Regions from separate parts of the Sphingomonas pollutisoli genome, predicted to be linked through region 2. Evidence: riboswitches for the same ligand, from Rfam matches in the RefSeq annotation. Region 2 holds a riboswitch; each other region holds the start of a gene.
What was found. Region 2 has a riboswitch for fluoride ahead of crcB (fluoride efflux transporter CrcB). Riboswitches for the same ligand answer to the same signal wherever they lie in the genome.
Positions count from the first base shown of each region.

Region 1: it holds a riboswitch for fluoride, as region 2 does, so the genes downstream of both, PX554_RS20510 (hypothetical protein) here and crcB (fluoride efflux transporter CrcB) in region 2, are expected to answer to the same signal.
Region 3: it holds a riboswitch for fluoride, as region 2 does, so the genes downstream of both, PX554_RS20680 (RNA pyrophosphohydrolase) here and crcB (fluoride efflux transporter CrcB) in region 2, are expected to answer to the same signal.

Region 1 is NZ_JARFNJ010000011.1:19,733-30,109, reverse strand. Features, by position in the region: gene PX554_RS20535 (hypothetical protein) at 1-95, opposite strand, end outside; gene PX554_RS20530 (MutS-related protein) at 117-1,415, shown strand; gene PX554_RS20525 (MutS-related protein) at 1,412-3,037, shown strand; gene PX554_RS20520 (dynamin family protein) at 3,188-4,894, opposite strand; gene PX554_RS20515 (ABC transporter ATP-binding protein) at 4,965-5,711, opposite strand; fluoride riboswitch at 5,862-5,935, opposite strand; fluoride riboswitch at 6,071-6,130, shown strand; gene PX554_RS20510 (hypothetical protein) at 6,354-7,088, shown strand; gene PX554_RS20505 (hypothetical protein) at 7,265-7,438, shown strand; gene PX554_RS20500 (heavy metal translocating P-type ATPase) at 7,461-9,812, shown strand; partial or broken gene PX554_RS20495 (MerR family transcriptional regulator) at 9,809-10,188, shown strand; gene PX554_RS20490 (hypothetical protein) at 10,261-10,377, shown strand, end outside.
Region 2 is NZ_JARFNJ010000021.1:15,774-26,150, reverse strand. Features, by position in the region: gene PX554_RS24900 (copper resistance system multicopper oxidase) at 1-1,514, shown strand, start outside; gene PX554_RS24895 (copper resistance protein B) at 1,511-2,650, shown strand; gene PX554_RS24890 (c-type cytochrome) at 2,663-3,259, shown strand; fluoride riboswitch at 3,332-3,403, shown strand; gene crcB (fluoride efflux transporter CrcB) at 3,422-3,799, shown strand; gene PX554_RS24880 (YeiH family protein) at 4,031-5,128, opposite strand; gene PX554_RS24875 (hypothetical protein) at 5,218-5,694, opposite strand; gene PX554_RS24870 (uracil-DNA glycosylase) at 5,763-6,404, shown strand; gene PX554_RS24865 (hypothetical protein) at 6,555-6,998, shown strand; gene PX554_RS24860 (heavy metal translocating P-type ATPase) at 7,047-9,128, opposite strand; gene PX554_RS24855 (c-type cytochrome) at 9,134-10,159, opposite strand; gene PX554_RS24850 (c-type cytochrome) at 10,156-10,377, opposite strand, start outside.
Region 3 is NZ_JARFNJ010000011.1:54,239-64,615, reverse strand. Features, by position in the region: gene PX554_RS20710 (hypothetical protein) at 1-354, shown strand, start outside; gene PX554_RS20705 (hypothetical protein) at 373-642, opposite strand; gene PX554_RS20700 (hypothetical protein) at 910-1,173, shown strand; gene PX554_RS20695 (hypothetical protein) at 1,276-1,686, shown strand; gene PX554_RS20690 (winged helix-turn-helix transcriptional regulator) at 1,773-2,108, opposite strand; gene PX554_RS20685 (hypothetical protein) at 2,162-2,347, opposite strand; fluoride riboswitch at 2,319-2,395, opposite strand; gene PX554_RS20680 (RNA pyrophosphohydrolase) at 2,632-3,291, opposite strand; fluoride riboswitch at 3,313-3,376, opposite strand; fluoride riboswitch at 3,506-3,567, shown strand; gene PX554_RS20675 (universal stress protein) at 3,622-4,449, shown strand; fluoride riboswitch at 4,590-4,649, shown strand; gene PX554_RS20670 (respiratory chain complex I subunit 1 family protein) at 4,808-5,749, shown strand; gene PX554_RS20665 (hypothetical protein) at 5,753-6,433, shown strand; gene PX554_RS20660 (proton-conducting transporter transmembrane domain-containing protein) at 6,433-7,908, shown strand; gene PX554_RS20655 (hydrogenase large subunit) at 7,905-9,422, shown strand; gene PX554_RS20650 (NADH-quinone oxidoreductase subunit B family protein) at 9,432-10,217, shown strand; gene PX554_RS20645 (proton-conducting transporter transmembrane domain-containing protein) at 10,207-10,377, shown strand, end outside.

The DNA.
Region 1 (10,377 bases), on a different contig from region 2:
GGCGAGAGGAATACCACCTCGTCCCCTTTTATCGCGAGGCGCTCGGCAGCCTCGACGATATCCAATACCGCCAGGCAGTCGTAGGTGATCTGCAACGTGACACGCTTCGAGAACAGTTGAACGCGTTCGCGGGCGCCATGCGGCGGATGCGCGAAGGACTGGGACGGGCGGAGAAGCATCGCCACCCGCTTCAGAAGCAGGCGCGTGTGCTGGAAGCCGCACGCAGTTATTGCGAGGGCGTTTCGCGGCTCAAGGCCGATCTCGACGCCGGTCCGCCAAGATCAACCGGTTTGCGGCACTGGCAGCGATTTCTCAGCGACTATGTGCAGTCCGCGGGATTTCAGGCGCTGGCGGGCGAGGCAGAAGATGTCTCGGCTGAGCTTGTCGCCATCCGGTACACGATCCTCATTCGCGGACTGGATGTGCGGATCGATCCCTTCGAGGGGCAGCCAGACTATGGAGCCATAATCGTCGACAGCTATGCACGCTTCGCTCAGGGGGACGAGGAGAGGTTCGGGTTTCATATTCCCGAAGAGCAGGAGCTGAACTTCATCGAGGGCCGCATTCTCAGCGAGGTGGCGCGTGCTTTCCCTAGCCCTTTCTCCGCGCTCGGCGAGTTCGCGTCCAGATATGGCGCGGGCTTCGGCGACGAGATTGTCGTTCGCTTCGATCGCGAGATTCAATTCTACCTCACCTATCTCGATCATATCGCGCCGCTGAAGAGCAGCGGCCTCAGCTTCTGTTTGCCCGATGTCGTCGCGGCGAAGGACGTCCATGCTGACGAGGCGTTCGATCTTGCGCTCGCGCAGAAGCTGCTTGGCGGCGAGGATGCGATCGTCACCAACAGCTTTTCCCTGGCGGGACGAGAGCGGATCATCGTCGTGTCCGGCCCCAATCAGGGCGGCAAGACCACCTTTGCGCGCCTATTCGGTCAGCTTCACCATCTTGCCTGCCTGGGACTTCCGGTCCCCGGCCGCGCGGCGCGGCTGCACCTGTTCGATCGAATCCTGACGCATTTCGAGCATCCCGAGGTGGCGAACAGCGCCAACGGCAAGCTCCAGGACGAGCTTGTTCGCATGCAGGCGGTCCTGAGCAGCGCAAGCGGCGAGAGCATCATCATCATGAACGAACTCTTCGCCTCGACGACATTTCGCGATGCCAAGCTGCTCAGCGAGCGGATCACCGAACGTCTCGTCACACTCGACCTGCTATGCATATGGGTGAGCTTCATCGACGGTTTGAGCGAGATGAGTGATACCATGATCAGCATGGTCAGCGGGGTCGATCCGGACGATCCAGCGCGAAGAACCTATCGGCTGGACCGCCGGCCGGCCGATGGCCTTGCTTATGCCCGGGCGATCGCCGGCAAATATGGCCTGACCCGCGTGCAAATTGCGGAACGGCTCAGGAAATGAAGGCCTATCTTCTTTTTCCCGACCGGGAAAGCGACTGGCGCTGGGTGTCGCGCTCGATGGAGTTGCACGAACTGACGCGTAGCGGCCGCCGCGCCCATGGGCTGGAAGATTTTCGCCCCGATGCGGCGCTGCCGTGGAATGCCGACGCGCTGATCCAGGACCTGGGACTCAATTCCCTGTTCTCAATGATGGCAGACGGCGCTGACGACATCTTCGTGGCGGTACGCCGGGAACTGTTAACGGGCGTCGCGAACGACCTCGAGGTTGTCCGCTACCGGCAAGCCATGCTGGCGGATGTGCTTGCCAATCCTCGGACCGTTCGAGCCCTGCACAGCCTGGCGACCGAAGGCATCGATCTCCATAGACATCATTTCCTTGGGACCTTGTCGCGGGATTATCCCGACACGGTGCTGCGATGGGCGATCGACCTATTGCGCGACACGCTCGCCACGATCGCGAAACTACGCAGTCTGGCCGGGGACGCGACCGCCCAATTCCAAGCGCCCGGCTGGCTCCGCTTCTTCTCGATGATCGAGACCGATCTCAATCGAGACTATGTCGCGCAGCTGGCGCAACAGCTCGATGAGCTTCGCCTGCGTGACGGCTTGACGATGAGCGCATCGCTCAAAGGCGGCAATGTCCCCGGCGAGTATCGGCTTCATCAGTCGCCGGTCTGGCACCAGACCTGGTTGCAGCGGCTTCTGCGCCGCTGGTTCCCGTCCTTATTCCGCGAGGAGCTGGGCCCGTTCGGGTTCTCTCTCGCGCCGAGCGATGAATCGGGCAATCGAGCGCTTCGGGAGTTTGCCAACCGTGGCGTGGCGATCGCGGCGGAGGCGCTCGGCAACGCCGCAGGCAGCCTCAAGGACTTCTTCGAGATGCTGAGAGCCGAAACGGCCTTTTACGTCGGTTGCCTGACGCTCCACGAAGCGCTGAACGCGGCGGACCTTCCGACGTGCATGCCAGATATGGCGTTGCCGGCGCCATCGCTGGACTGCGATGGGCTTTATGAGCCGTTGCTCGGACTCCATCTCGACGGGAAAGTCGTCCCGAGCGATGTGCATGCTCGAGGCCGGTCGCTCGTCGTCATCACCGGTGCCAATCAGGGCGGAAAGTCTACGCTGCTCCGCTCGATCGGCGTTGCCCAACTCATGGCGCAATGCGGGATGTACGTTCCTGCGCGCCGCTTTGCCGCCAGCCTCTGTGGCGACGTGCTGACGCACTACAAGCGGGAGGAAGATGCCGGACTTGTCAGCGGAAAGTTCGACGAGGAGCTGGCGCGCGTGAGCGATATCGTCGACCATTTTCGTGCCGGTGCGCTGATGCTGCTGAACGAGTCGTTCGCCTCCACGACCGAGCGGGAGGGCTCGGATATCGCCGACGACATCGTGGAGTCATTGTGCGCGGGTGGCGCCCGGGTCGTCTTCGTCACCCACCTTTATGAATATGCCCATCGGGCGGCGGAGCGGCACGATGAAGCATCGCTCTTTCTGCGCGCCGACCGTGACGATCAGGGTCGGCGATCATTCCGCATCCTCGAAGGCGAGCCGCTCAGGACCAGTTTCGGTGAAGATCTGTATCGTAAGATCTTTGAAGGTTCGACGACAGCTATCGATACGGCATAGAACCACGTATGAAGAAACCGGTCGGCAAAGAGAGCGCCGGATTTCTTGTCGACTGGTTTTCGACCGGCTCGGTCGATCCTTGCGCGACATCGATGAACACGGCGATTGCGGCTCATGGACGCTTCTCACCCCCCAGGCGAAAATGCCGACTCATGCGATCGTCGCGGCCGTCCCCAACAGCGCAGCTCGCCGATCCCGCGCTGCGATCTGCTGCGCCGCCGCCTCCGCCGCGCCGCTCCGCACCTCCCGCGCCTGACGGGCCAATCCCATGATCGACCGTCCCGCATCCTCTAATTGACGGTCCAGTTCGCGGTCGAATCCACGCAAGATGTCCTCCGCCTGCTGGCGGAGTGTCCATCGCAGGTTTTCCGTATTCTGCGTCGTGATGCGCTCGACCTCCTGAAGAAGCCGCCGTCGGCGGCGCGCGTCGCGCCAAGCCGAGGGAAGAAGCCCATCGGTCAAGCCGGTAGGCAAAGGATTCATCGTTTCTGCTTGACGCTCGATCCAGGCGAGTTCGCGCGGCGCCTTCAGTTCGATCGTCACGGCGGGAACGACGAAGCGAACGTCGAGCGCGTCGATCGCGATCTGGCGCATCCGCTCGAGAGTCGGCAGAATCCGGTCGCGGGCACGCTCGGCCGCGGCGTCCAAGCGGATGCGGACGACTTGGGTCAGCTCGCGATAAGCGTCTTCGAAGAAACGGGTGCTCGCCGCCGCGATCACCGTGAATGCGCGTCGGTCGTGCGAACTGTCGATTGTGGGATCAAGAATCTGTCGGAGATGGTTCTGCGCACGCTGCCGGATCCCGGCCGCCTCTTCATCGATGAAGTTGCGGAGGCGCTGCCGTTCGCCGGCCATCAGATCGCCGGCCACACGCTGCTGCTCCATGATCTTGTCAACACCCTCACGGATAGCGGCGAGCTTCTCATCGAGAGCCTCGACGGGAAGTTTCATGGCCGCGCGGGCGATGTCGTTCTGGAACGCCAGCTCGGACAAATCCGCCTTGGTCTTGAGGATGGCGGCCTGGGCGAGAAGCCAGCTTCGCTCTTGCCACAGCGATTGGATGCGGCTCCTGAGTTCGACGATTCCGAAGACCGGCGTTCCGCGAGCTGCGACGGCCGACAGCGGCTCCTCGATTCCGCTCTTTGAAAGGATCGCCATGACATAGTCGCCGATTGTCTGGCGCTCCGCCGATGTCACGAGATCCGACTTGTTCAGGACCGGGATGATCCGTGCAGCATGTTGTTTGATCAGCGCGAGATATGCGATCTCCGCTTCGGTTATCGGGGGATCGGGTGACAGAACCATGATGGCGGCGTCACACTCCGGCAGAGCCGCCAATGCAGCATTGCTGTTGTGGCGTTCGGTCGAGCCAATTCCCGGTGTATCGATCACCACCAGGCCGTCGGAAAGCAAGGGAACAGGCAAGCTCAGCCGGACAGCGGCAACGTGCTGCCGGTTATGGGGATTGCCTGTTTCTGTTACGAATTCGGCGACCTTCTCGCGCAGCTCATCGATAGAGCCAGGGGCGTGACGTTCTGTGGGCCTATCGGTGAAATCGACCTCGAGCCTTGCTTGATCCCCATAAGCGATCGACGTCGGAATCGCCGTCAGCGGAACAACGCCGGTCGGAAGGGCGTCGACTCCAAGGATCGCGTTCAACAGCGTGGACTTTCCGCGCTTGAACTGGCCGACAATGGCGAGCTGGAAACGTCCTGCTTCGACGCGCTTCGAAAGTCTCTCGATCCGTGAAGCCACGGTCACCTCGGTATCGGCCAACTCGGGTTGGTCGACAGTTAACTGGTCGAGAAGGCGAAGCAATCGCGCCAAGGTGTCGGGGTGATGAGCGACCTCGATCATAACGGCCGGCCCTTTTGCCGGCTCCGGCAACTGCGCTTCGACGGTTTCAGAAAATGTTCAGACGGCCTGATCAGCTTCTCTGCTCCGCTTCAAGGATCGACATGGCTCCTGTCCTGGACCGCTTGCCCAGCAGATATTCCTGCACCCAGGGATGCTGACAGTGCTCAAGCTCGCGAACGGGCGCGACGGCGACAATATGTTTGTCAGCGAGCGCGGCGACACGGTCGCAGATCGCATAAAGGGTGTCGATGTCATGAGTGACCAGAACGACGGTCAGACCCAGGCCATGGGCCAAGTCATGGATCAGCCGGTCAATTTGCCCTGCCATGATCGGATCGAGACCCGAGGTCGGCTCGTCGAGTAACAGCAGTTCCGGATCAATCGCAATCGCGCGCGCCACGCCCGCCCGTTTTTGCATGCCGCCCGACAACTCGCTTGGATATTTGAACAGAGCATCGTCCGGAAGGCCGGCCTGGCGCACTTTGAGCGCGGCGATCTGATCCAGTAGCTCCTGCGGCAGGCGCGCATTTTCGCGGAGCGGCACCTGGACATTTTCGCAGACTGTAAGCGTCGAGAAGAGCGCGTTTGCTTGGAAAAGGACTCCCCAACGCCGTTTCACGTTCGCGACGGCCGTCTCGTCATCGGAATAAATGTCCGTTCCGAATACGTGGATCGTTCCTGCCGCAGGGCGCAGCAGTCCGATGATGGATTTGAGGAGCACCGATTTGCCCGATCCTGAGCCGCCGACCAACCCAAGGATCTCGCCGCGATTTACGGTGAGATCGAGCTGATCGTGAATGAGCTGATCTCCGATCACTGTTTGGAGACCCTCGATTACTAACGGCGACGGCCGCGACGCGGCATCGTCCTTTCCCGTCACAGTTTTGGGTGCGTGACCTGACCAGCGGATGGGTGAAATGCTTGTAGGCAGTCGTCCAGGCACAATTCCTCCTTGGTGCGTAATCGCAAAAAGGTAGGAATCATCAGCCTTGCAGGCGGTTCGGCTCTCGGGCCAGGCAGGAATCCATTGCCGCGCACCATCCTATGGCGAGCTTTTTGGCCGCGCAAGCAAGCATTGCCGGGCCCGTTTTACGACTGTTGACGCGACGCGAAGAACAAGTCACGACAGTAGCGTGGCTGGCCCAAATCTGCCATCCGGTGTGATGCAGGTCGCCGTGCCGGCAAGGGGATGGAGTCCCCCATACTCGCCGAAAGGCTGATGACTCCTACCGTGCCGAGCGCGGTGGGAGTGTGTCCTCGCCGCATCTCGACGTCCTCGACACACAAGGCGCCCGCCAATCTCGGGCGTGAGAGGATACAGTGATGTTGCGGAGGTTGCCAAGACGAGGGCACCATGGATCGCCGGTCGCGGGCGGTGCTCGAAGCAGGGCCATGATCAACGAGGCCGCGGGCATGCGCTTGAGGTTTCTGTGTGCCCGGCCGCCCGCAGGGAGGTTGGATGCCTAGCGGAGCGAGGGAAAGTCTCGGAACGAACGCGGACAAGCTGCGGGCGGCCCTTGAGCTAGGGTGCCGGCTTCAGTTTAACTTTTCGGGTTTTTTCCTGATCATCGGGGTCATGGTCCGGTCCGCCAGTGTCGCGGGCCTCGCGATCGTGGTCTATAATTGTGCATCGATCGAAGCTCTTCTTGCCGGCAGCCTTTTCCTGGGCCGTCCGACGAGGCGCAAATTGGCCTCCTTCTATTGCGCCGGACTGGGGTTACCGGTGGTGGTGGTCGTCTGGTGCCTCATCGAGCAGATGAGCCACCCCATCGTACCCAAATGGGATTGGATCGCCTCGTCCGCTGCCTGTGCGATGGGCGTGAATATCTACGAAGCGTGGTCGCTCGCAAGGTTCCGACGCGAAGGGTCGAGGCTTGTCGAGGCGATGGCGCCCGTGGTTAGGTCCACGCTACCCTATAGCGTCGCAGTGTTGGTTGCAGGCTTCGTCACGCTGGGCACGCACAGCGTCTGGGTGGACGTTGCGATCGGCGTGGCGATCATCGCCGGGCATATCGAGGCTGTTCCTCTGCTCCGGCGGCTGGGAGCGTTCGACGTCGCTGCAAGCGGACATGGCGGTTCGGCTGCCTATCAGCTGCTCCTCTCCTATCCCCGTCTGGGCGTGCTAACTTCATCGGCGTGGCAAGAAGCGGTCGAGAGCGTGCGGAGGCGAAGTTTCTTTCGTGCTCTGCGCTAGCGCCGAACGTGGCGTCCATGGTGCGGCGAGTGGCGGTTGTCCGCTTTTCCCCTCTTGAGGGCGCCACTCAGCTCTCATCGCGGTCGCTGGCGAATGTGTCGATCGGGGCTATGCCAGGTCTGCTTCGCCGCGCCCGAGTCCGCGACTACCGCGACCTTGTGGCGATCAGGAGCTTCATGACGGCCGACCTGCATCGTTTCGCCGATGTGACCGAGCGAGAGCTTATCCATATGATGAAGGGGAGGATCGCGCTTCGTCACCGCGGACAAGCGCCGAACAGCAAGCAACATGCCGACCGGCTGCTCGAATCAATTAGGGCCGACCCTGCCATGATGTCAAACCCCACATGAGGTCGCATCGGAGGACCGCCAGATGAACCATGCCGACCGCCATGCGCGTCCCGGAAGTGATTGCTGCGCCAGCCAGGCCAAGCCCGACGATGAGGCGAAGGACCCGGTCTGCGGCATAACCGTTGACCCCGAGACCACGCCGCATCATGCGGCGCATGACGGCCAAGACTATCATTTCTGCAGCGCGGACTGCCAAGCCAAGTTCGTCGCGAACCCGCAAGCCTATCCGGACGATCGCCGCCCGGAGCCCGCGGCCAGCCCGGGCGCGATCTGGACCTGCCCGATGCACCCGCAGATTCGCCGCGACGGTCCGGGGACCTGCCCGATCTGCGGCATGGCGCTCGAACCCGAGGAGCCCTCGCTCGACGACGCGCCCGATGCCGAGCTTGTCGATTTCACGCGGCGCCTATGGGTTTCGGGCGTGCTCACGCTGCCGCTGCTCGCCGTCTCCATGGGCGCCGAGATGATCGGCATCCACATCGTCGATCCGATGCTGTCGCCCTGGATCCAGCTCGTGCTGACCGCGCCGATCGTATTATGGGGCGGGCTGCCCTTTTTCGAACGGGGCTGGGCGTCGCTCAGGAGCCGCCACTACAATATGTTCACGCTGATCACGATCGGGGTCGGCGCAGCATTCCTCTACAGCCTGGTGGCGACGCTCGCTCCGGGCTTGTTCCCGCCAAGCTTCCGCGAGCACGGCGCGATGATGCCGATCTATTACGAGGCGGCCGGGGTCGTGGTGACGCTGGTGCTGCTGGGACAAGTGCTCGAGCTTCGCGCCCGCGCCGCGACCGGCCGGGCAATCCGAGCGCTGCTCGGCCTCGCGCCGAAGACCGCGCATCGGCTCGATGCCGACGGCATTGAACGCGAAGTCACGCTGGCCGATATCACCGTCGGCGACCGGCTGCGCGTGCGGCCGGGCGAAGCGATCCCGGTTGACGGGGTGGTGATCGAGGGCCGCTCGCCGGTCGACGAATCGATGCTCACCGGCGAGTCCGCGCCGGTGGTCAAGGAGGCGGAGGCTGCGGTTACCGGCGGCACGGTCAATGGCACCGGCAGCCTGGTGATCGAAGCCCGGGCGATCGGATCGGACACCGTGCTCGCGCGGATCGTCAAGATGGTCGGCCAGGCGCAGCGCAGCCGCGCGCCGATCCAGGCGGTGGCGGATCGTGTCTCGGGCTGGTTTGTGCCGCTGGTCGTTCTGATCGCGTTCGCGGCATTCGTGACTTGGAACCTGGTCGGCCCCGAACCGCGTTTCGGTCACGCGCTGTTGAATGCGATCGCGGTGCTAGTTATCGCCTGCCCGTGCGCGCTAGGACTCGCCACACCGATGTCGATCATGGTCGGTGCCGGACGCGGCGCGCGTGCCGGCGTACTGGTCAAGAACGCCGAAACGCTCCAGACGCTCGACAAGGTCGATACGCTGGTCATCGACAAGACCGGCACGCTGACAGAGGGTAAGCCCAAGCTCATCGCCGTCGAACGAGACGGCGGTTTCAGCAAGGATGCTCTGCTCGCTGCCGCAGCGGCTGTCGAAAGCCGTTCTGAGCACCCGCTGGCGTATGCCGTTGTGACAGCGGCCGAGGCGGCCGGCCTCAAGCTCTCGCCGGCGGAGGATTTCGAATCTCAGACCGGCCTCGGGATCAGCGGCCGGGTCGTGGGGCGCGCGGTCGTCGTCGGCAATGCTGCGCAGATGCGGCGGATCGGAGTCGACCCCAGCCCGCTCGATGCTCCTGCAGAGCGTCACCGCAGCGAAGGCGCCGGCGTCATGCTGGTGGCGATCGACGGGCGTCTGGCAGGGCTGCTCGCCGTCGCCGATCCGCTCAAACAATCGGCGCGCGACGCGATCGCGCAACTGCGCAAAGACGGGCTGCGCATCGTGATGCTGACGGGCGACAGCCTTGAGACGGCGGAAGCGATCAGGCGCCAGATCGGCGGGATCGACGAGGTGCATGCCGATCTCAAGCCCGAGGACAAAGCGCGGATCATCGGCGAGCTCAAGGCCAAGGGAGCGACCGTTGCGATGGCCGGCGACGGCATCAACGACGCGCCCGCACTCGCCGCCGCGGACGTCGGCGTGGCGATGGGAACGGGCGTCGATATCGCGATCGAAAGCGCGGGCATGACGCTGACCAAGGGCGACCTCGCGGCGATGGTGCGTGCGCGCCGGCTCGCGCGCGCGACGATGGGCAATATTCGCCAGAATTTGTTCTTCTCGTTCCTGTTCAACGGCATCGGCGTGCCGGTAGCGGCTGGCGTGCTCTATCCGGTCGCGGGCGTATTGATGTCGCCGATGTTCGCGGGCGCCGCGATGGCGCTGTCGAGCTTCACCGTCGTCTTGAACGCGCTCAGGCTCAATGACGTGAAGCTCTGAACATCGGCCAAGCGTCGGAAGCGAGCGGTGTCTCGCAGCGGATGATCCGCCACTTGAGAACATTGGCTTGATCCTGCACGACACCGCGGCGCGACGGCGGCCGTCGCGGCTATTCGGCCGCCGATCTCCACCGGCTGCGTTTCATCGCCAACGCGCGCGATCTGGGCTTTCCGATCGAGGAATCCGTATCCTGCTCGACCTGTGGAATGACCGGAGCCGAGCGAGCGCCGAAGTGAAGGCGCTGGCCGAGGAGCTCCAGTGCAAGGCCAAGGCCTTAGAAGCAATGCGACGCACGCTCGTAGATCTAGCCGAACGCTGCCATGGCGACGCGCGGTCCGACTACCCAATCATAGAAAGGCTGGCGCGAGATGGCTGATTCCTGCCTCAGTAGCCTTCTTGGCAACCGCAACGAATTGACTCCCGTAGAAGGGAGGAGCATTTTCACGCCGTGCTGAAGCTACTGCGCCATCTCTTATGTATTGGCATCCTGTTCGGCCTCGCCGGAAACGGGATGGCGGTCGCGGCGCCGTGCCTGCTGATGACGCAGGATCAGATCGCTTCCAAT
Region 2 (10,377 bases):
ACAGCCACTCGGGCGGTCAGGAGCAATCGGGGTTGCACGGGCCGATCGTGATCGATCCGGCCGACCCCGATCCGGTCGCCTACGACCGTGAGCACATCATCTTCCTGTCGGACGACAGCCAGCTCTCGCCCGAGACGATCTTTCGCCGGATGAAGGTCAATTCGGGCGGCATGAACTTTCAGCGGCAGACGCTCGCGGGCCTGCTCGCCGGGCGCGACCAGCCCGAAAGCGAGCGCCTGAAATGGGGCGGGATGCGAATGGACCCGACCGACATTTCGGATGGCACCGGCGCGATATACACCTACACGATCAACGGCTACGGCCCCGAGGATAACTGGACCGCGCTGTTCAAGCCGGGCGAGCGCGTGCGCCTGAGGGTCATCAACGGCTCGTCGATGACGATCTTCAATGTGCGCATTCCCGGCCTGCCGCTGGTGATGGTGCAGGCCGATGGGCAGAACATCCGTCCGGTCGAGACTGACGAATTCCAGATCGGCGTCGCCGAAACGTTCGACGCGGTGGTCACTCCGCCCGATGTGCACGCCTATACCCTCGTCGCCGAGGCGGTCGATCGCTCGGGCATGGCGCGCGCGACACTGGCGCCGCGCGCCGGCATGGTCGCTCCCGTGCCAGCGCTGCGCCCGCGCCCGCTGGCGACGATGACCGATATGGGCATGGACATGCAGGGCATGTCAGGCGGGATGGACATGAAAGCGATGCCGCCGCGTGGGCCCGACCCGACCGCCGAACAGAACGCCTCGCGGCTGCTCGCGACCGAACCCGTCAAGCCGCCCGCGCCGTCTAAATCCGCGACTGCGATGGGCGGTATGGCCGGCATGCCGATGGCCGCGCACGGCGACATGCAGGGCACGTCGATGGCGGGGCACCACATGAAGGGCATGAACATGTCCGGCCAGGGCGGCGGTATGGACATGTCGGGCGGCATGCAGATGTCGTCGATGTCGATGCGCGATTTCGACAATGCGCCGGGGGTGAAGAAGGGCGCCGGCGTCTCGACCATCGCGCCGATGCCGAAGGATCGCACCGGCGAGCCCGGGCAGGGCCTCGAAAATGTCGGCCACCGCGTCTTGGCCTATACCAACCTCGTCGCGCTCGAGCGCAACCCCGACGTGCGCGCGCCGTCGCGCTCGCTCGACATCCACCTCACCGGCAACATGGAGCGGTTCATGTGGTCGTTCGACGGGGTCAAGATGTCGGATGCCGCGCACCCGATCCCGTTCCACGACGGCGAGCGCGTCCGCGTGCGTCTCATCAACGACACGATGATGGCGCACCCGATCCACCTGCACGGCCATTTCTTCGAGCTGGTGACGGGGCACGGCGATCATGCCCCGCGCAAGCACACCGTGGTCGTCGCCCCAGGCGGCAAAGTGGCGTTCGACCTGACCGCCGACGCGCCCGGCGACTGGGCGTTCCACTGCCACCTGCTCTATCACATGATGGCGGGGATGATGCGCGTCGTCTCGGTCCGCAAGACGGGAGACGCGGCATGAACCGCGCGCTGATCCTCGCCGCGAGCGCGTTCGCGCTGGCCGCGAGCCCCGCGACTGCGCAGTCGATGCAGGGCATGACCATGCCCGGCATGGACATGTCTAAGCCGATGCCGAAGAAGGCGACGCCGAAGAAAAAGCCGGCCATCGTGAAGAAGAAGCCGTCATCCGGCTCGGCGGCCCGGCGCAAGGCTCCATCGCGGTCTCGCGCGACCGGCCAGTCGACGGACGCGATGGCCGGCATGGACATGGCCCAGCCCACCACCAGCGACCAGATGCAGGCGATGCCGGGCATGGATATGTCGGGCAAGCCTGCGCCGGGTGGATCGACGATGCCCGGGATGGACATGACCCAGCCGATGCCGATGCAGGCCGCGCCGACCGGCACCGATCTTCCCGCCGGCAACGCGCCACCGCCCGCGCCACCGATGGATCGCTATGCCGATCGCAGCTTCGGCGCGGCGGCGATGCAGCCGGCCCGTGCGGCGTTCCGACACGAAAATGGCGGCGAGACTTTCTCGCAGGCGATGTTCAATCTCGCCGAGCTGCAGATCAGGAACGGCCGCGACGGCTATCGCTGGGACGGCGAGGGCTGGTTCGGCGGCGACCTCAACCGCTTCGTAGTGAAATCGGAGGGCGACGGCACGTTCGGCAAGGGTGTCGACGCGGCCGAGGTGCAAGCGCTCTACAGTCGCGCGATCGGGCCGTATTTCGATCTCCAGGCGGGCATCCGCCACGATTTCCAGCCGACACCGACGCAGACCTATGCGACGATCGGCATCGAAGGCCTGACGCCGTACGAGTTCGACACCGAGGCGGCATTGTTCCTGTCGACCAAGGGCGACGTGCTCGGCCGGGCCGAGGGCTGGTATGACGAGCAGATCACGCAGCGTTTAGTGTTGCAACCGCGCGTCGAGATCAATTTCGCGGCGCAAAATGTGCCTAAGAACCGGATCGGCGTCGGCCTTTCCACCGCCGAGCTGGGCCTGCGACTGCGCTACGAGATCAGCCGCCAGTTCGCGCCCTATGTCGGTATTTCCTACGAAGCAAAGGTCGGTCGCACCGCCGATTATGCCCGCGCCGACGGTGAGAGCCCGCACATGACGAGCCTCGTGTTCGGCATCCGCACCTGGTTCTAGAGGAGATCGTTCATGGCCGACTCGCGCAAGCCCCTTCGCCATCATCTGCCAAGCGGCCCGTTCGTCGCGATCGCCACGATCGTCGTCGTGCTGCTGATCGCTGTCTTCATCTATTCTGGCATCTACAACATCGGCGCCGATGCGCCGCACTCGCGCCCGGTCTACACGATGCTCGAAGGGCTGCGCGATCGATCGATCGCGGCGCATGCGCGGGGCATTACCGTGCCCGCCGATCTTGAAAGCCCGGCGCATGTGTCAGCGGGCGCCGGGCTCTACGGTGAGATGTGCCAGGGCTGTCACCTCGCCCCCGGCGCCGAGCGGACCGAGATTTCGCGAGGACTCTACCCGCAAGCGCCCGAACTGGCGAAGGGCACCGACCTGACGCCGGCGCAGCAATTCTGGGTGATCAAGCACGGGGTCAAACTCACCGCCATGCCCGCCTGGGGTAAGACCCATCCCGATGCGCTGATCTGGGACATGGTCGCGTTCCTCCAGAAGATGCCGGGTATGACGCCCGCTGCGTATAAGGCAGCCGTCGCCACTGCGCCCGAGGATCATGACGCGATGATGAAAGTCGCACACGGCCATACCGGGGAGGGTCACGTGTAACGGCTCGTTGCCCGTCGAATCACGCGCCCACCGGATCATGGATGCTTGACGTCTCCCAGGTTTTCGCGACATGCCGACAGCGGCAATGGAATCTGCCTGGCTTCGCCGAACCGCCCGTTTTGGGCTGATGACTCCTATCTCACATTATATTGGAGGTAGGCCATGCGGTCGGTCATCATCGTGTTCCTCGGCGCCGGGATCGGCGGGGCGCTACGACATCTGGCAGGCTTGGCGGCGCTGAGGCTGCTCGGCCCGGATTTTCCGTATGGGACGATGTTCGTGAACGTCGTCGGCGCCGCGACGATGGGATTGCTGGTCGGCCTGTTCGCGTTCCGAGTTTCCGGCGACGCCGATCTGCGGCTTTTCCTGACGACGGGGCTTCTCGGCGGTTTCACGACCTGGTCGACGTTCGCGCTCGATACGGTGACGCTGTGGGATCGAGGCAATCTGGTTCTCACGCTGCTCTACACGGTGGGCAGTTTCGTGCTGTCGATCGCCGCACTCGGAACAATGCTTCTGCTCGCACGTCGGTTGGCGTAGCGGATCGTTACGGTCGCTCCCTGGAAGGCAAGGAATAAAATGTCCGACAAACCTGACGAGCAGGCCCCGGTCGATCCGGAAGTCGCCGAGATGGAAGAACTCGAGGAGCACGAGCGCCAGAAGCGGCGTGAGGAAGAGAACGACCGGAAGCCTTGAGTTCCCGCCCCAAGCTCGGCGTGACTGGAAGCCGCATTCTCCTCACGCGGTCGCTTTCGACGCAGCATCCGGGATCTAGCGCGTCATGCCGAGGACGGTGATCAGCGCCAGGCTGATACCCCCGAGCGCGACCAGCGACAGGATCACCGCAGCGGTGACGCGACCGCCCGCCTTGGCGACGGTGCGCACGTCGACGCCCAGCCCGAGCGCGGCCATCGAAACGACCGTCAACACCGTTGCCGCTTCGCCGATCGGCGCGATCGCGGCGTGGGGCACGAGGTCCGCCGAACGCAGCCCGACCAGCGCCAGGAAGCCGATGATGAACCACGGCACGAGGTGGTGGATCGGCGGACGCCCCGCCTTGGGCCGATCGCCCGCGGTGACGTGCGGTGCCAATTCGTCGTATTCCTCGCGCAATTTGGGCGCGACGAGCGACAAAACGAGACATACCGGCCCCAGCATCAGCACGCGGACCAGCTTGACGAGCGTGCCCATCTGCACCGCCTGCGCGCCGAGCGGCGCGGCGGCGGCAATGACCTGCGGCACGGCATAGACGGTGAGGCCGGCAAGCGCGCCATAGGCGATCCCGCTCAGCCCCATCAGGACGCCGAGCAGCGGCAAGCCCAGCACCACGGCGACGCCGAGCACCGCGGTGAAAGCGATCGACGAGGCGACGTCGTCGCCGTCGGCGCCGATCACCGGCGCGATCGCGGCGATCGCGGAATTGCCGCAGATCGAATTGCCGCACGCGACGAGGATCGCCAGCCGCTTGGACAGGCCGAGAAAGCGGCCGAGTGTGAAGCTGACCAGGATCGCGGTCGCGACGATGCCGACGATGCCGATCAGCAAGGCCGGCCCGGCCGCGAGGATCGTCGCCGCGCTGACCGACGCGCCGAGCAGCACCACCGCGATCTCGAGCAGTAGCTTGGCGCTGAAATCGATCCCCGGAAACCATCTGGCGGCTGGCGTCCAGGCGGTGCGGATCGCGGTGCCGATTAGGATCGCGAGCACCAGCGCCTCGAGCCATGCGCGGCCAAACAATGCCTGTTCCGCTGACTGTAAGGCATAAGCCGTGAGTGTCACGCCGACGCACAGCAGCAGACCCGGCAGCACACCTCCGATCCCTGTCATGGCGGGGCGCGTCTCGTCCTGGGTAAGCGCTAGCGAAGTCATCACAATTCCTTTCGAGTGACACCTTGGCCCCCGGTCGGGCGGCATTCCAACGATCGCTGCCTGTCGTTCCGATCGGCTGGGACGATCGATCAGCGCGAGAGAGCGGCGATCACCCCGCCGACGGTGGCGAGCAGCAGCATCGCCGCAGGCAGAAAGATGATCTGCGCCATCGCCTCGCGGCCGCTGACGACGCCCGTCGCGATGTCGACCGGGCCGGCGAGAAAGTCGGCGAAGCTGCGCTGCCGCTCGCCCGGGGCCGGGCTGTCGGCGAGCAGGATGCCGCCGACGATCAGCCCGAAATACATAATCATCAGCACGGTGATGACGGTGAGCACCAATCCCGCTGCCGCGTCGCGCGCGAAGAACAGCCAGAAGCTCGCCAGCATCGCCGCGTAGCAGCCGACCAGCGCCTTGAGCACGCCCGGATGGATGCCACGCGACGCCACGCCGGGCGCAATGCGCTCGAGGTCGTCATAGGGGCCGGCGTCGGGGACCAGCGTCAAACGGGGACGGACGGGCGCGGCAGAAGCGTGTAGGATGTCGTCATGTCGAAGCTGCGTGGCCATGATAGCCTCCTGGCAAGTGGATGCCGCAAAGGATGGGCGCCTGGGAGCGATCGCTCCAACGGGTTCTCGTGGTCGTTCCGATCGGGATGACCGATCGGTCGCTTGCGCTGCTCGACGATTCCGAGGCCGCGGCTACCCGCGCTGCGAGCCTCGAGGCCGACCACGTTCGCCCGATCGAGGCGTGGCGGGAGAGGCTGCTCGTCGGCGGTCGCCGCGTGCCGCACGTCGATCCGCTCGACGGCGGTGCTAATGCGCGCCTGTTGCTGCTGCTCGAAACGCCCGGACCGGGCCGCGCGCCGGTCCGCTTCGTCTCGCGCGACAATCCGACCGGCACCGCGCGCAACCTGCGCCGTTTTCTCGACGAAGCCCGCATCGCGCGCGCCGACATGCTACTGTGGAACACCGTGCCGTGGATCGTGCACGCCCCCGGTGCCCGCAACCGTGCGCTCCGGCGCGGCGAGATCGCCGAGGGGCTGTCGCTGCTGCCGCCGCTGCTCGATCTGCTGCCGCGCCTGGAGGTCGTCGTGCTCGCAGGGCGCATCGCCGCCGAAGCCGCGCCTGTCATTCATGCGCATCGACCCGAGGTCGCGGTGCTGACGATGCCGCATCCCAGTCCGACCTATGTCTGCACCGATCCGGCGATTGTCAGGCGGATCGGCGAAGCGCTCAGGAAGGCGGGCGAGAGGCTGCGCGGTCGCGACGTATCGTGAGACGGCCTTAGCGGGCAGCGCCTGTCGATCGCCCATGCAACTGAACTGGCGACCGCGATCAATCTTCCTTCATGATCGGAACGATGAGGACGATCCATTTTTCTTGATGGAACGGGCAACCCATAATCGGCGGCGACAAGGAGACAGACCATGAATAAGTCAATCGTCGCTGCCGCGCTCATCGCATCCGCCCTCGGAACGCCGGCCGTCGCCACGACGTCCAAGGACGCGGCACCGTTCAGGATGCGGCATATCGAGGCGACCATGCCCCAGGATCCGTATCTGTCGCCACTCGATTCGGTCACCGAGCCGCATTACAGCCCGGCGGCCGATCTCGCGCCGGCCGCCCAGGTGATCGACAGCGCCATACCTGCTGGCACGCCACTCGACAGCGCGGTGGAGATGCTCCGCACCGCAGGCGCTCATTGTCGGCAACAGGATAGCAACGCGGTGAGCAGCTGCACCTATTTCGATATCCAGGCTAGCGGCGAGCACATCGATTCCGTTCATTGGAAAATCAATCTTCTCGCAACAGACGGAAAGCTCGATCGTGCGGAATTGCAGCGGTGGTGGACCCGTCAAGAAGGCGATTGAGCGATACTCGATTGCTGATCCCACACATCGACCATGATCGGCGCTTGCTCATCGCACGCGCATGGCGTTCGCCGTCACCAATAGCGAGCTTGCCAGCATCGCCGCCGCCGCGATCAGCGGGGTCATCAGACCGATCGCCGCGAGCGGCAGGGCGACAAGGTTGTAAAGCAACGCCAGCGCGAAATTCTGGCGGATGATCGTCGCGGTGCGGCGCGCGAGCGTCCACGCCGCGATCATCGTGCCGACCCCGCCTTCCTCGAACACCAGCCCGGCAGTCGCCGTGGCGGCGGCATGCGCGCGCGCGACGGTGATGCCGCAATCGGCCGCCGCGAGCGCCGGCGCGTCGTTGACGCCGTCGCCGACGACGATCACGGGCCACGACGCGGCGGCGACCAGCCGCGCCTTGTCCGCTGGCGTGCAGCCGGCGTGAACGTCGGCCGGCGCAATGCCGGTCGCCTCTGCGACGCTCGCCGCAGGGCCTTCGCCATCACCGGTCGCGAGCATCACCGCGACGCCTGCCCGGCGGAGGCGGGCAACGGTTCGCGCCGCATCGGGATCGATCGTGTCGGCAAGCGCGATGCGTCCCGCCGGCGCATCATCGATCGAGACGTCGAGCCAGGTCAGGCCGTCCTCGCCCGACCGCGCCGCCGCGCTCACCGCGACCCGGCGCCCGGCAGGATCGATGCCGCGCGCGCCGCGATCGAGCCGCTCGCCGCCGGCGCCGGCGGGCCGATCGCCGGCCAGCGCGCGCGCGATCGGATGATCGATCCCCTGTTCGGCATGGGCGGCCGCTGTCGCCAGCTCGGCCGCGGAGAACGGCGCCACGGGCTCCAGCGCCACGATCCGCAGGCGGCCGAGCGTCAGCGTCCCGGTCTTGTCGAACACCACCGAGGCCATCGCCGCCAGCGCCTCGAGCGCGGCGGGATCGGCGACGCGGATGCCTTGCCGCACGCCGGCGATCGCCGCGCGCACATGCGCGAGCGGTGCCGCGATGGCGAGCGCGCACGGGCAGATCACGATCAGGACGCTCAGCGCACGCGCGGCGGCGTCGGCGAACGACGCGGCGGCCATCAGCGCGAAGACGAACGCGACCAGCGCGATGATAGGTGTTGCGATCAGCAGAGCGCGAACCCAACGGTCGAGCTCGCGGCGCGGCTCGCCGCGCGCGGCGATCTCGATCGCGACGCGGCCGCCCATCCGGTCGATATCGCGGTCGCCACAGGGCCGGTCGACCTCGATCGTCAGCCGGCGGCGCAGGTTGGTGGTGCCGGCCTGAACGCGGTCGCCGACGGCGACGGTTAGCGCGGCGGCTTCGCCAGTCATCACCGCGCGGTCGACCAGACTGTCGCCGGCGACCACCACGCCGTCGATCGGAAACACCGCGCCGGCATCGACCAGCACGTGGTCGCCGGGCGCGAGCGACCGCGCGGCGACCGGCGCTCCGTCGCGCGCCGAGAGCGCCATTTCGGCGGCGACATCGTCGACCGCGGCGAGCGCTAGGATTGCGCTCCGCCGGACGCGCGTCTCGATCAGCCGGCCGACCAGCAGCAGCGTCACGAGCATTGTCGCGGTGTCGAAGAACACAGCCGCGCCGCCGCGCGCGAGGGCTGCAACCGACAGCAATGCCGCGCCGCCTGCGCCGATCGCGATCATCAGGTCGAGGCCGGGCGCGCGCAACCGGAGCGAGCGCCATGCCATGCGAAAGACCGCCGCGCCCGAATAGCAGAGCACCGGCAGCGCGAACACGCCCGAAGCGAGCGCGATCCACCACGCGACGCCCGGGGCAAGATCGGGCTGGGCGTAGAGGATCAGCGCCGCACCCATCGACCACATGCCAAACACGACCGCGACCGCCAGTCGCAACGAAAGCGCGCGGATCTCGCGATCGAAGCGTGCCGCCGTCTCGCCGAGGTCATGGCGCTCGACGAGGCGGTAGCCGGCATCGGCAACGCGCGCGCGGATCGTCGCCACGCTGCAGATATCGGCGTTCCAGCGGACCAGCGCGGAGGAGGTGACGAAATGCACGCCCGCGTCGGCGACGCCGTCAAGCGTCGCCAGCCGCCGCTCGAGCCCGCGCGCGCAGCCGGCGCAGAACAGGCCGTCGACGGCGAAGAGCTGGCGCTGCTCCATCGCCGTCAGCGCGCGGCGATCGCGGCTCCGGCGGGCGCCGTTCCGGTGCCGAGCAGATGACCGTCGACGACCTTGCCGTAGAAATCCTTCTTCGAGTGGAATTGCTTGGCGGCGTCGGCGATCGATCCGGTCTGGCGGGGATCCTTGGGCCGTTCCTGGCTGTCGATCCAGGCGGCGACGTCCCACGCCTGCTGGTCGGTCAGCGTGTTGCCCGAGCCGAGCGGCATGTTGGCCTTGACGAACGCGGCGGCGTTCTTGACCGATCCCATGCCCGCCCCCCAGTTGAAGCTGTTGGGCCCCCAGAGCGGCGGAAAGATCACGCGGCCGTTGAGATCGGTGCGGCCTTCGCCGTTGGTGCCGTGGCATTCGGCGCAATGCTGCTGGTAGACGCTCTGCCCGCGCATGCGGTCATAGCCGAGCGGCGTCTCCTTCAGCTTCACGAAGCCGGCGCCCTTCAGCTTGGTGTTGGTCGGCGCGCCGGTCGCCAGCCAGTGGAAATAGGCCTGGAGGTCGATATAGACCTGGTCGCCGGCCTTGGGCGGTCCACCGCTCGGGCTGGCCTGCGCGTTCATCGAATAGGTGAAGCAGCCCTTGAGCCGATCCTCCATCGTGTTGATCTTCTTGTTCTTCGAGCGATATTCGGGATAGCTCGTCCACGCCGCCCACATCGGCGCCGAATCCGCCTTGCGACCGCCATCGAGGTGGCAGTTGCGACAGGCGAGCCCGTTGCCGACGAATTGCGACGCCTGGGTCCCGGTATTCTCGAAGATCGCGAGGCCGTGGCGGATCGCGTCGCCCTCGGGTCCGTCGGGGATCTTGCTCATCGGCGGCGGCGTGAACGCGACCGGCCCGCTCGACGCGGACGGCGTGGCGTCGGGCGCCGGCGCGTGGTGGAATTCGTCGCGGACGAGCACCGCGAACACGAACAGCAGCACACCGCCGCCTAGCGCGTAGATGCCGCGGCGCGCGTCGCGGGCCCGCTGGTGGTCGCGCGGCGGCTCGGTGGTGGCGGGATCGTTGTCGGTGGTCATCGGCGGGTCTCCCCGGCTGCGGCGGTCCCGGCCGGCACGGGCGGCAATGTTGCCAGATAATCGGCGACAGCGCGACGGTCGCCATCGCTCAGCCGCCGGGCGATCGGGCTCATGACGTTGCCCGGCGGCCCGCCATTCCTGGCCGCGAGCGCGGCGAGGCGCCCCGCGATATAGGCCGATTGCTGCGCGGCGATCGCGGGGAAGCCCGGCGCGACGCC
Region 3 (10,377 bases), on a different contig from region 2:
ATGCCAGTCGAGAGCGATTTCGAACGGAGCGTGCTGCGGGCGATCCTTGGCTCCAGACACGAATTCGCACGCCGCGGCGTGGACATCGCGTTCGAGAAGCCGGTCTTCGACAGGCTGACGCCTCTCGGTCCATGTCGGCCGGATTTCGTGATAGAAGCGCGCTCGCGATCGACCGGGGAGATCCGGCAGCTCATCGTCGAAGCGATGGGCGGGCCGAGCGCCGACTATCTGGCTCAAAAGGCGGCAGGACATCGAAATCTGGAGCAGATCGCGCCCGTGCTTGTCATTACGCCCGCCGACGTCGACGATGGGAGGGTCAGCCGGCTTTTGTCCGAGGCATTGATTTATGCGTGAATTGGGCCTGGAGGTTCTTCAGCTCCACGAGAGGGTCGCCGCGAACGAGCCGACGATTGCGAGCGTGACCGGGGTCGAGAGCAGGTAAAGCTTCTGCCACCGCCACCAGGTTCTGGGGATTAAGAGGATCGCGCTACGGAACGTCTTGAGATTTCCCCAGGCTTCCTCGCGGTAAAGCTCGACGAAGACGGTCGCGATCGAGAGAACCACGGCAAACACGCAACACAGACCTGCCGCTGCGTAAAGCGCTATCCAGTTCTGTATCTCCAAGTCCGACAGATGTGCCATCAGCGTCACCGGCCCTTCTGATCCGCAAGTCTAGGAAATACTCCTAAACAACGATCGTTTCCTGAGCGCCCTTTGCGCGCCGCCCTTCAAGAATACCGCCTTGATCGTTAATGCCAGCTCAACTGGCAGCTCTGCGCTGCAACATAGCACCATAACGGACACGATTGTTAGGGAACTGATTGCCCGTCTCCCTAACAATAGGTGGACTCCGTCGGATTGCAGTGGCGCCGGCTGGGCGGCCAATATGCTTCCAGTGGGTGAGTTGTTATGCGTGTCTCGGTCCTTGTCATTCTTCATCGCGGCAAAGACCATATCACAATCCACGAAGACGACGATCGAGCCTGGTCTGAACTTCTGGACTTCGTCGATAGCTGGTGGAGCGTCGACCCTGCGACAGCAGACACGCCTCGGCCAATCTCGGAAGATGAACAGGTGCTGCTATTCTTCGCGGCGTCTGATGCCTCATACATCCTGGCCAACGCGGATGTGTCCGAGCTTGAAGCGCATGTCGGCGCCGCTATTAGCGGCTAGCCCCACGCCTTTCGCGTCCCGCACCGACGGATAGATAGAAGCCCTTCAGGTTGCGCTGCTCGCAAAAACGAGAATAGCTTAGGCCCCGGGGAGGGTAGCTCCATGTTCGAATGCCTCATCCTTGGCGACAGCATCGGCGTTGGCATAGCGAAAGAGATCAACGCCCGCTACGCACGACAATGCGACGTGACAGCGGTAGAACGCGCGACAACCGACCAGATATTGGCCTGGCGGAAACCTCGCAAAGTCTATGGAGCCTGCATATTTGCAATCGGCTCGAACGATGAACCCGGTGCGGCAACGGCAGCCAAGCTCAGCGGTGTGCGCCAGAGCATTACCACCCGGAGGGTCATTTGGCTCCTTCCCTACTCAAGGGAGCGCGCATATCTCGTCAACTCAGTCGCCATCCGGTTCGGTGACGAAACGCTGGATCTGATGCGCTTTCGCTCGAAGGACCATGTCCATCCGATCAGCTACAGCGACGTTGCAGAAGCGCTCCTGGGGCGACCCTGATGGCCATCTCCCCCGGTCGCTGATCATTGTTGGGGAGCAGCCACCGACCAGCACTACTGTTCGTCGTCACGCGAAGTGCTTCAATCTTATTCGGATAGCTGCATTTTCCATCGTTCGAGATGATCGAGCGCAGGTCGCAGTTCCTGGGCAAGTGGCCCGAGTTCGTAAACTTGATAGGCGGTTGGCGGGGGTAGATTGGTTCGCGTTATCAGACGAGCCGTCTCCAGCTCTCTTAGACGGGCAGTTAAAACATTGGCGCTCACCTTCGGTATCGCCCGCCGAAGACAAGTGAAACGCATTTGTCCTCTATTCAGAGCCATGAGGATCTGAAGAACCCAGCGTCCGGTCAGATGCAGGAAAATTTCATCTACCTCAGCTTGACGCAATGGGACATCGCCGATCGGATTTGCTTGGACACACATAGTAGGCACTCATGAAACTCCAGGAGCGACGACTACGTGCCAATCGCCTTCGGTTAGACGAAGACGGCGAGCGCCATCGGCGAGAGGATGAGCACCCAGCGCAGGAATGCCAGGACATGCGTGCCGCACACCCGGACGAAACCGCCCAGGCCATTATCATTGTTGAGGACACGAAAACGCCGCGCACAGTTCCCCCTTGTTGCGTCATCGCAAAAGGTAGGAATCATCAGCCCGGACATGGGCGGTTCGGCAGCTAGGCCAGGCAGAAATCCATTGCCTGGCGGGGCCGATAGTGCAGTGCAGCATATTCGGTCAAGCCGGAAAGACGTTCGCCATAATAAAAATTATGCAGAGGCTTACCTTAGCTGCGTGCCATCATCCAGCGCAGCGCCGCGGGCGGTCAGTCCGCGACACATCGCCTTAGGTCAGGAAGGCGTGATCCGCTTCCAGTTCGGTCAACGTCTCGCGGGCCAGAGCTCAGCTTCCTCTTCCTGTTCCGATTGTCTCGTGTCGAAATGCGGGATCATGGGCCGGGCGCCGATAGATCCTCGTGCGGAACGGCGAAACGCGCGAAGCGTGTCGCGATCTCCTCGTAGACATGGCGCTTGAACGGCGCGGCCAGAGCGGGAACGTCGCCCAGGTCCGCCCAATACCAATCGCTGAACTCGGGATGTGCCGTCTCGATATCGATGTCGGCATCCTCGCCCAGATAGCGCATCGCGATCCAGCGCTGTTCCTGCCCGCGCCAATTGCCGCCCCAGGTGCGCCCCAGCAGTTCCTCGGGCAAGTCGTAGCGCAGCCAATCCTCATGTTCCGCCAGCAGCTCGGCGTCAGCAAGCCCAAGCTCCTCGTGCAGTTCCCGATAGGCTGCCTCGACGGGGCTTTCGTCCGGATCGATCGCGCCCTGGGGAAGCTGCCATGCCGGCTCGGCCAGATCGCGGCGGCGGCCGACCCAGATACTCCCGTGGCGATTGAAGAGTGCGATACCGACGCTGCGCCGGTAGCCGTGGGGCAATCGCGGATAGGGAGGCGGAATATCATATTGTGCCAGTGAGGCACGCGCCAACAGGATCTTGGCGTCGTGGAACTCGATGCCGTCTGCCTTCATGGCGATTTCGGTCATGGGATCGTTGAGCAATTGCTCGACGAATGCGTGAACTTTGGCGTGTGAACGGTCGCCCATGGTCCTACCTCCGAAAAAATCGGCCTGGTAGGAGTCATCATCCTGCTGGCAGGCGGTTATGGGGGACTCCATCCCCATCCGCGCCGCTTAACAGAAGTCTCGGCAACGATCTACAAGCTCGTTGGTTTATTCGTTTTGGGCCATGTCCCCTTTCTACATCAGAAGCTTAGGAGGTTCTGATCAAATGATTGCGAAGAAGGTAGAAATTTCCTAGTCTGATGATGGGGATGGAGTCCCCCTTAAACCGCCGAAAAGGCTGATGACTCCTACCATGCGCATAATGGGCGCGGGTAGGACGCGAGTGCCCGCTCCCGACATAGGAGAGGGCCGATGACGGTCAAAATACTCGCTGTTGTGGCGGAGTCCGCGACGGCAGCGGCTTGTCTCGATGCCGCCGAGGCAGCAGCGCATGCCATCCACGACGCGACCGTCGAGGCTTTGCATGTGGTTGTCGATCCTGACTATCTGATCGTCGCGTCGGAGGAGATCGCGTTCCAACAGCTTCGCGAACGCCACGAGGGCACCGCGAAGGAACGAGAAGCGGCGACCCTTGCGGCCTATGAGGAGTGGGTGGCGTCCCATCCCGATGCGGATATTCCGCTCACCTGGAAAGAGCGGATCGGCGCCGAAGAGGAGAATGTCGAGCAGGAGGCGCGCGCCTTCGACGTGCTGGTGCTGGCTCGTCCCACCAATATGGACGGCGGCGACGCCTTGCATGCCGCCATCCATCGGGCGCACCACCCGCTCTTCCTCGTGCCGGCCAAATGGTCGCTGAAGCCGGGCGACACTTTCGCAGACCACATCGTGGTCGCCTGGAACAACACGGCCTGCTGCCGCAAAGCGCTGGAAGGCGCTCTTCCCTGGCTCAAGGTCGCGGTTGAGGTGACACTGCTGCTGATCGCCGAAGAGCCCGAATTGGCGGATCCAGCGCGGGAGCTGCTGGACGCCCACGGCATCAGCTACCAGGTCCATCAATCCCAGCGCGACACGGAGACGCTCGGAGACCAGATCGTCACCGAGGCCCATAATCTGGACGCCGATCTTCTCGTGATGGGCGCCTATCGTCATAATCAGCTTCTCGAATGGCTATTGGGCGGCACGACACGGCATGTGTTGGCCCATTGCGATCTTCCGTTGTTCTTGGCCCATTGCGCCTGAGTATGGGCGCCCAATTCAGCGCCCTCGCACTTGGTCGCATCATAGGCGGCCGATTTACGAAAGTTCGATTGGTTTGCTGGTGGAACGATCTCGTCTTGAGGCGGTTGTTCTGCGAGGCTAAGCATGGTGCGCCTGATACATTGCTGGATGGGGATGGAGTCCCCCACAACCGCCGAACGGCTGATGACCCCTACCGCGTTGAACGCGGCGGGTGTGTGTCTCCGCCGCACGGGCTGAAAGCCAGACCGCCCGGTCCCGACACATGCCTGCTCTTCGGAGCGAGAAGTGGGAGTCGGTGCGCCATGGCTGGACTGGGAACGGGTAGTCCATTCGCGTCATCGACCGCGAGGCGTCGCTGATGCGCGACCTCGTGCTCCAGTTCTTCCAGGTCCTTGGGGTTCTGCTGCTGGCACCGCTACTGCAGGGGGTGATCCATAATTTCGAGGAGAAGGTGCAGCGGAGCCAGGGGCCAAGCATCTTCCAGCCCTATCGGGACCTGTGGAAGCTCTTCCGCAAGGAGATCGTCATTCCGGAAACGGCTTCCTGGCTGTTCTGGGTGGCGCCGATCATCGCCTTCACCTGCATGCTGACGGTGCCGATCCTGATCCCGGTGCTGACCGACTATCCCCTGCCCTATTCGGACATGGGGGACATATTGGGGGGCGGCCTGATCCTGACCCTCGGCTCCTTCCTGATCCTGTTCGCCGGCCTCGACAGCGGGTCGAGCTATGGCGGCATCGGTTCGAGCCGGGCGACGATGATCGCGATCCTGTCCGAACCGACCCTGATCGTCGTCTTTGTCGGCATCACCCTGCTCGCGCGGTCGATGATCCCTTTTGTCGTCAACCATCTGCTGGTCGCCACGCCCGCGCTCTACTGGAGCCCCAGCCACCTGTTCCTCGTCGCGGCCTTCTTCGTCCTGATCCTCGCTGAGACCGATCGCCTGCCGATCCATTCGAGCACGCATATCGAGGTCTATATGATCGAGGAGGCGCGCATCCTCGAATATTCCGGGCCGCTGCTGGCGCTCCTCAAATGGGCGTCGATGATGAAGCAGTTCATCCTCTACACCATCTTCTGCAACGTGCTGCTGCTGCCCTGGGGCTTGTCGCACCTGGGCACGTCGCTCGGCGCGCTGGGCGCGATCAGCGCGGACCTGCTCAAGTTCCTCGTGGTGCTGCTCGTCGTGGTCGTGGTCGAGACGACGCAGTCGCGCCTTCGCTTCTACCGCTATCAGGAGCCGCTCGCGGCCTCATTCCTGCTCGCGGTCCTCTCCATCATCAGCTCGCAAATGGGATAGCCTATGCCGGTCGAACATCTTGATCCGCTCGCTGCGTCCTTGTTCAGCCTGATGGCGATCCTCAGTCTGCTGCTCGCGTTCGTGATGCTGGGCTCACGCTGGCTGAACAATTATCTCTACGCCTTCGCGGCCGAGTCCTGGGTGATCGCCGGCCTGTCTGCGGTGGTCGGCTTCTACGGCGGCTTTCCCGAGCTATACGCGATCGCGGCGCTGACGGCGCTCTTCCGCGGCCTCATCCTCCCCTATCTGCTGGCGCGGATCATCCGGCGTCTCGACATCAAGCGCGAGATCCATGAGGCCCTGCGCCCCAGCTCCTGCCTAGTGTTGGGTGCGGCGGCGATCGTCTTCGCGCTGGTGGTGTCCGAGCATATCGGCGTGCGGGTCGGCGCCGCCGGGACCGTCGTGGTCCTGGCGCTCACCGTCATGCTGTCGATGAAGATGATCGGCTTTCTCATGCTGGTGGTGCGCCATGAGGCGATCAGCCAGATCCTCGGCCTGCTGGTGCTAGAGAACGGCATCTTCCTCGGCGCCCAGATCCTGGTGCCGGGAATGCCGATCCTGATCGAGCTGGTCATCCTGTTCGATCTGCTGGTAGTGGTCGCCTGCTTCGGCGTGCTGGTCCGCTACCTCACCGTGCATGTCGGCAGCACTTCGAGCCTCGACCTGAAGAGGCTTGTCGGGTGATGACGACGGGCACGCTCATCGCCCTGCTGCTGCTCTGCCCCGCGGTGGCCGTGGTCGGCTCGATCGCCGGCCGAAGCCCGCGCTTCGCCGAAGCGATCAACCTGCTGGCGAGCATCGGCAGCTTCGCGGTCGCGATCGCACTGGTCTGGCGCGCGACGCCAGAGCCGGTGATCTACGGCCGCAGCTATATTGCGCTCGACGCGCTGGGCGCGTGGGTCATCCTCTGCGCCGCGCTCGTCTATCTACTCTCGTCGATCTACGCGATCGGCTACATGCGGATGCTGGACGAGGATGAGCGGCTACCCGGCTTCTATGCCCTGTTCGCCGGCTTCGCGCTCACGATCTTCGTCGGGCCGCTCATGAACAATCCGGGACTCTACTGGATCGCGATCGAGCTGACGACTTTGGTCAGCACTTTCCTGGTCGCCTTCGAGCATGAGGCGTCGAGCATCGAGGCAGCCTGGAAATATATCGTGATCGTCTCGGCGGGCATCAGCCTGGCGTTGCTCGGCACAGTGTTGTTCTACTGGAGCGGCACCTTCGTCAATGGCCCGACCTATGAACTGACCTGGGCTTCGCTCACTGCTGTCGCCCCGCGCGCCAGCCAGTCCATCATCCTGTTGTCCTTCCTGCTCGTGCTCGTGGGCTATGGCACGAAGGTCGGCCTGGCGCCGATGCATAGCTGGCTGCCTGATGCGCACAGCGAGTCCCCGGCCCCGGTCTCCGCCATGCTCTCCGGAGCGCTGCTCAACACCGCCATGCTGGGCGTGGTTCGCTTCCTCGGCGTGGCCGACGCCGCCGGCATCGGCGGCACCTGCCGCGTGGTGACGGTCGCGCTCGGGCTGCTCTCGATCCTGGTCGGCGCGCTGTTCATCGTCCGTCAGCGCGGGATCAAGCGGCTGATGGCCTATTCGAGCGTCGAGCACATGGGCGTGATGGCGCTCGGCTTCGGGTTCGGCGGGATTCTCGGCACCGCCGGGGCGCTCTACCACATGCTCAACCACTCGTTGAACAAGTCGCTCATGTTCTTCGGCGCCGGCAACGCGATGCGCGCCTATCAGACCAAGGACATTCGCGGCATCCGGGATGTCTGGCTACGCTTCCCGGCGCAGGCTGCGCTCTGGCTGGCCGGTGCCGCCGCGATTACCGGCGCGCCACCCTTTGGCCTGTTCCAGAGCGAACTCACCATCCTGCGCGCCGGCATCGGCCTGCCCCATCTGTCCTGGGCGGTTTACGGCATGGCCCTGCTGCTGATCGTTATCTTCATCGCCTTCATGAACCATTTCCGGGTGATGTACCTGGAACCGCCGGCATCCGCGCCGGAAGAGCGGTCCGGCCGGACACTCAGCGCCTGGTGCGTCGCGCCGATGTGGCTGGCGCTCCTTCCGCTCTTGCTCTTCGGCCTTTGGTGGCCGGACGCGATGTGGCGCTATTTCCATGGCATTGCGGTCGCGCTGTCGGGGGCGGCATCATGATCGCGGCCGATCAGCCGCCGATAGCGCGGCGCGAGCCGGTCCGGGTCATCGACATCGGGACCGATGTGCTCGTCTCGAACGCCCAGGGCCTGCACAGCACCGGCAGCCGGCTCAAGATGGTTTATGCGCGCAGGATCGCCGAGGATCGCACCGAGCTTCGCTACGTCATCGAGGAACCCCCACTCCACGGCTTCACCGCCTGGCGCTGTGTGATCGGCAGGACGGCGCCCAGCCTCGCCGACGTCTGGCCGCTGCTCAGTTGGGACGAACGCGAGATCATGGAGCTGTATGGCGTAACCTTTCTCGGCCATCCCGATCCGCGGCCATTGGTCTTGCATCCCACCGTTGAAGCAGGGCCTGCGAGCAGGGTGATCGTGGAGGATGTCTCCGAGCCTGGCCTGCGCGCAGCCGGCGTCCTCCCCGAGATCGCCGGCGCCAAGCTCGACGTTCAGTTGCTGCCCTTTGGTCCCGTCCGCGCTGGCGTGGTCGAATCCGGGGCCTTCTTCTTCGGCTATGTCGGCGAGCATATCCTCGAATATGAGCCGCAGCTCTTTTTCAAGCATCGCGGCATGGAAACGCGGTTCGAGGGTTTGCCTCCCGAGGCAGGAACCGTGCTTGCGGAACGGGTTTCCGCGGTGGGCAGCGTGGCGCACGCCTTCGCCTATTGCCGGGCGGTTGAAGCCTGCGCGGAATGCACGCTGCCCGAGCGCGCGCAATGGGGCCGCGTGCTGCTCGCCGAGATGGAGCGGATCTACAATCATCTCCATTATCTGGGGCATCTCGCCGACACGACGACGCTCAAGGTCGGACAGGCCGAGGGGATGCTGCTCGAGGAGGAAGCAAAGCGGCTCAACGCGCGCCTGACCGGGAGCCGCTTTCTACGCAACATGCTGACGCCGGGCGGCCTCAGACGCGATATCGACCCTGGCGACTGGCTGGCCCCGTCGCTCGCGCAGCTCCGCTCCCGCACGGAGCGCTATACCAAGCTGCTGAAGCACAGCGACAGCTTCCTCGACCGTCTGCTGACGACGGGGCCGCTCCCCTCCGAGGTCGCGTTCGATCAGGGGGCAACCGGCCCGGTCGCGCGGGCATCGGGCCTCGATCGCGACCTGAGACGCGATCATCCATACGCCGCCTATGATCGGTTCCCCCCGGAGATCGCCACGCATGACGAGGCCGACGCCCATGCGCGTTTCCATGTCCGTGTCGACGAGATCATGGCGAGCTACGCGCTGCTCGATGCGCTGCTGTCGCGGCCGCCGCAGGGCGCCATCCGGGAACGCTGTGCGGGCGCTCCAAATTCCGAGGGGCTGGGCTGGGTCGAAGGGCCGCGCGGCGCGATGGTCTATGCGGTGCATCTCGACGAACGGGCCCGGCTTTCGCGCGTCAAGATCCGTTCGCCCTCCTTCTCCAACTGGCGCGCTTTTCCGTTCACCGTCCAGGACAGCAACATGATGGATTATGCGATCAACGAGGCGAGCTTCGGTCTCACCATCGCCGGATGCGACAGGTAGGAGGCGGGCATGGCGCTCTGGACCCTGTTCGGGCTTCGCCAAGGTTCAGCCACCACGCGCTGGCCGGCGCCCGGAGGCGATGATGGCCAGGCCGACGTGCTGGGCATGCCGCGCTATCATCCGGAGCGTTGCGGGGACGGCTGCAGCGCCTGCGCGGACGCCTGTCCGACGGGCGCAATCGTCGCCGACGCGGCGGGTGGCCTCGAGGTCGACTATAGTCGGTGCATCGCCTGTCAGCTTTGCGTCGAAGCCTGCCCGGACGGGGCGATGACAGCGTCGGGCGATTGGGCGTTCGGGGTGCGCAGGCGGGAGGATTTGCGCTGGGCGGAGAGCGGCGATCCGCCTGCCTCCCCCGCGCCCACCGCCGGCTACCGCCGCAGCCTCCACATTCGCCATGTCGACGCCGGATCCTGCAACGGATGCGAATCCGAGCTGCAGGCGCTGAACAACCCCATCTACAACCTGCACCGCCTCGGTATCTTCTTCACCCCGTCCCCGCGCTTCGCCGATCTGCTGCTGGTGACGGGCCCTGTCACCAATGCGATGATCGAGCCGTTGAAGGCGGCCTATGAGGCGATGCCCGAGCCGCGTTGGGTGATGGCGACGGGAACCTGCGCCGTTTCGGGTGCGCTCACCGGCGGCGGATATGCCGCGCAGCAGGGTCTTGGCGACATCCTGCCGGTCGATGTGTGGCTTCCGGGCTGTCCGCCCAATCCGGCCGCGATCATTGAGGCGCTGCTGATGTTCCTCGACCGGATGCCGCAGCGCGTCCGGGGAGGCCAATATGGGGAATGAGCTGATCGCGGCCGCCGCCTTGCTCTGGGTCGCCGGCGGCGTGCTGGCGCTCACCGGCTTGCGTCCCATCGCCCGCGCGGCGCTCGCGCTGGGCGCATTGGCCGGCATCGCGGCTGCGATTGTCGCCCTACCCGAGGGCACTGGCCTGGTTCCATTGCCC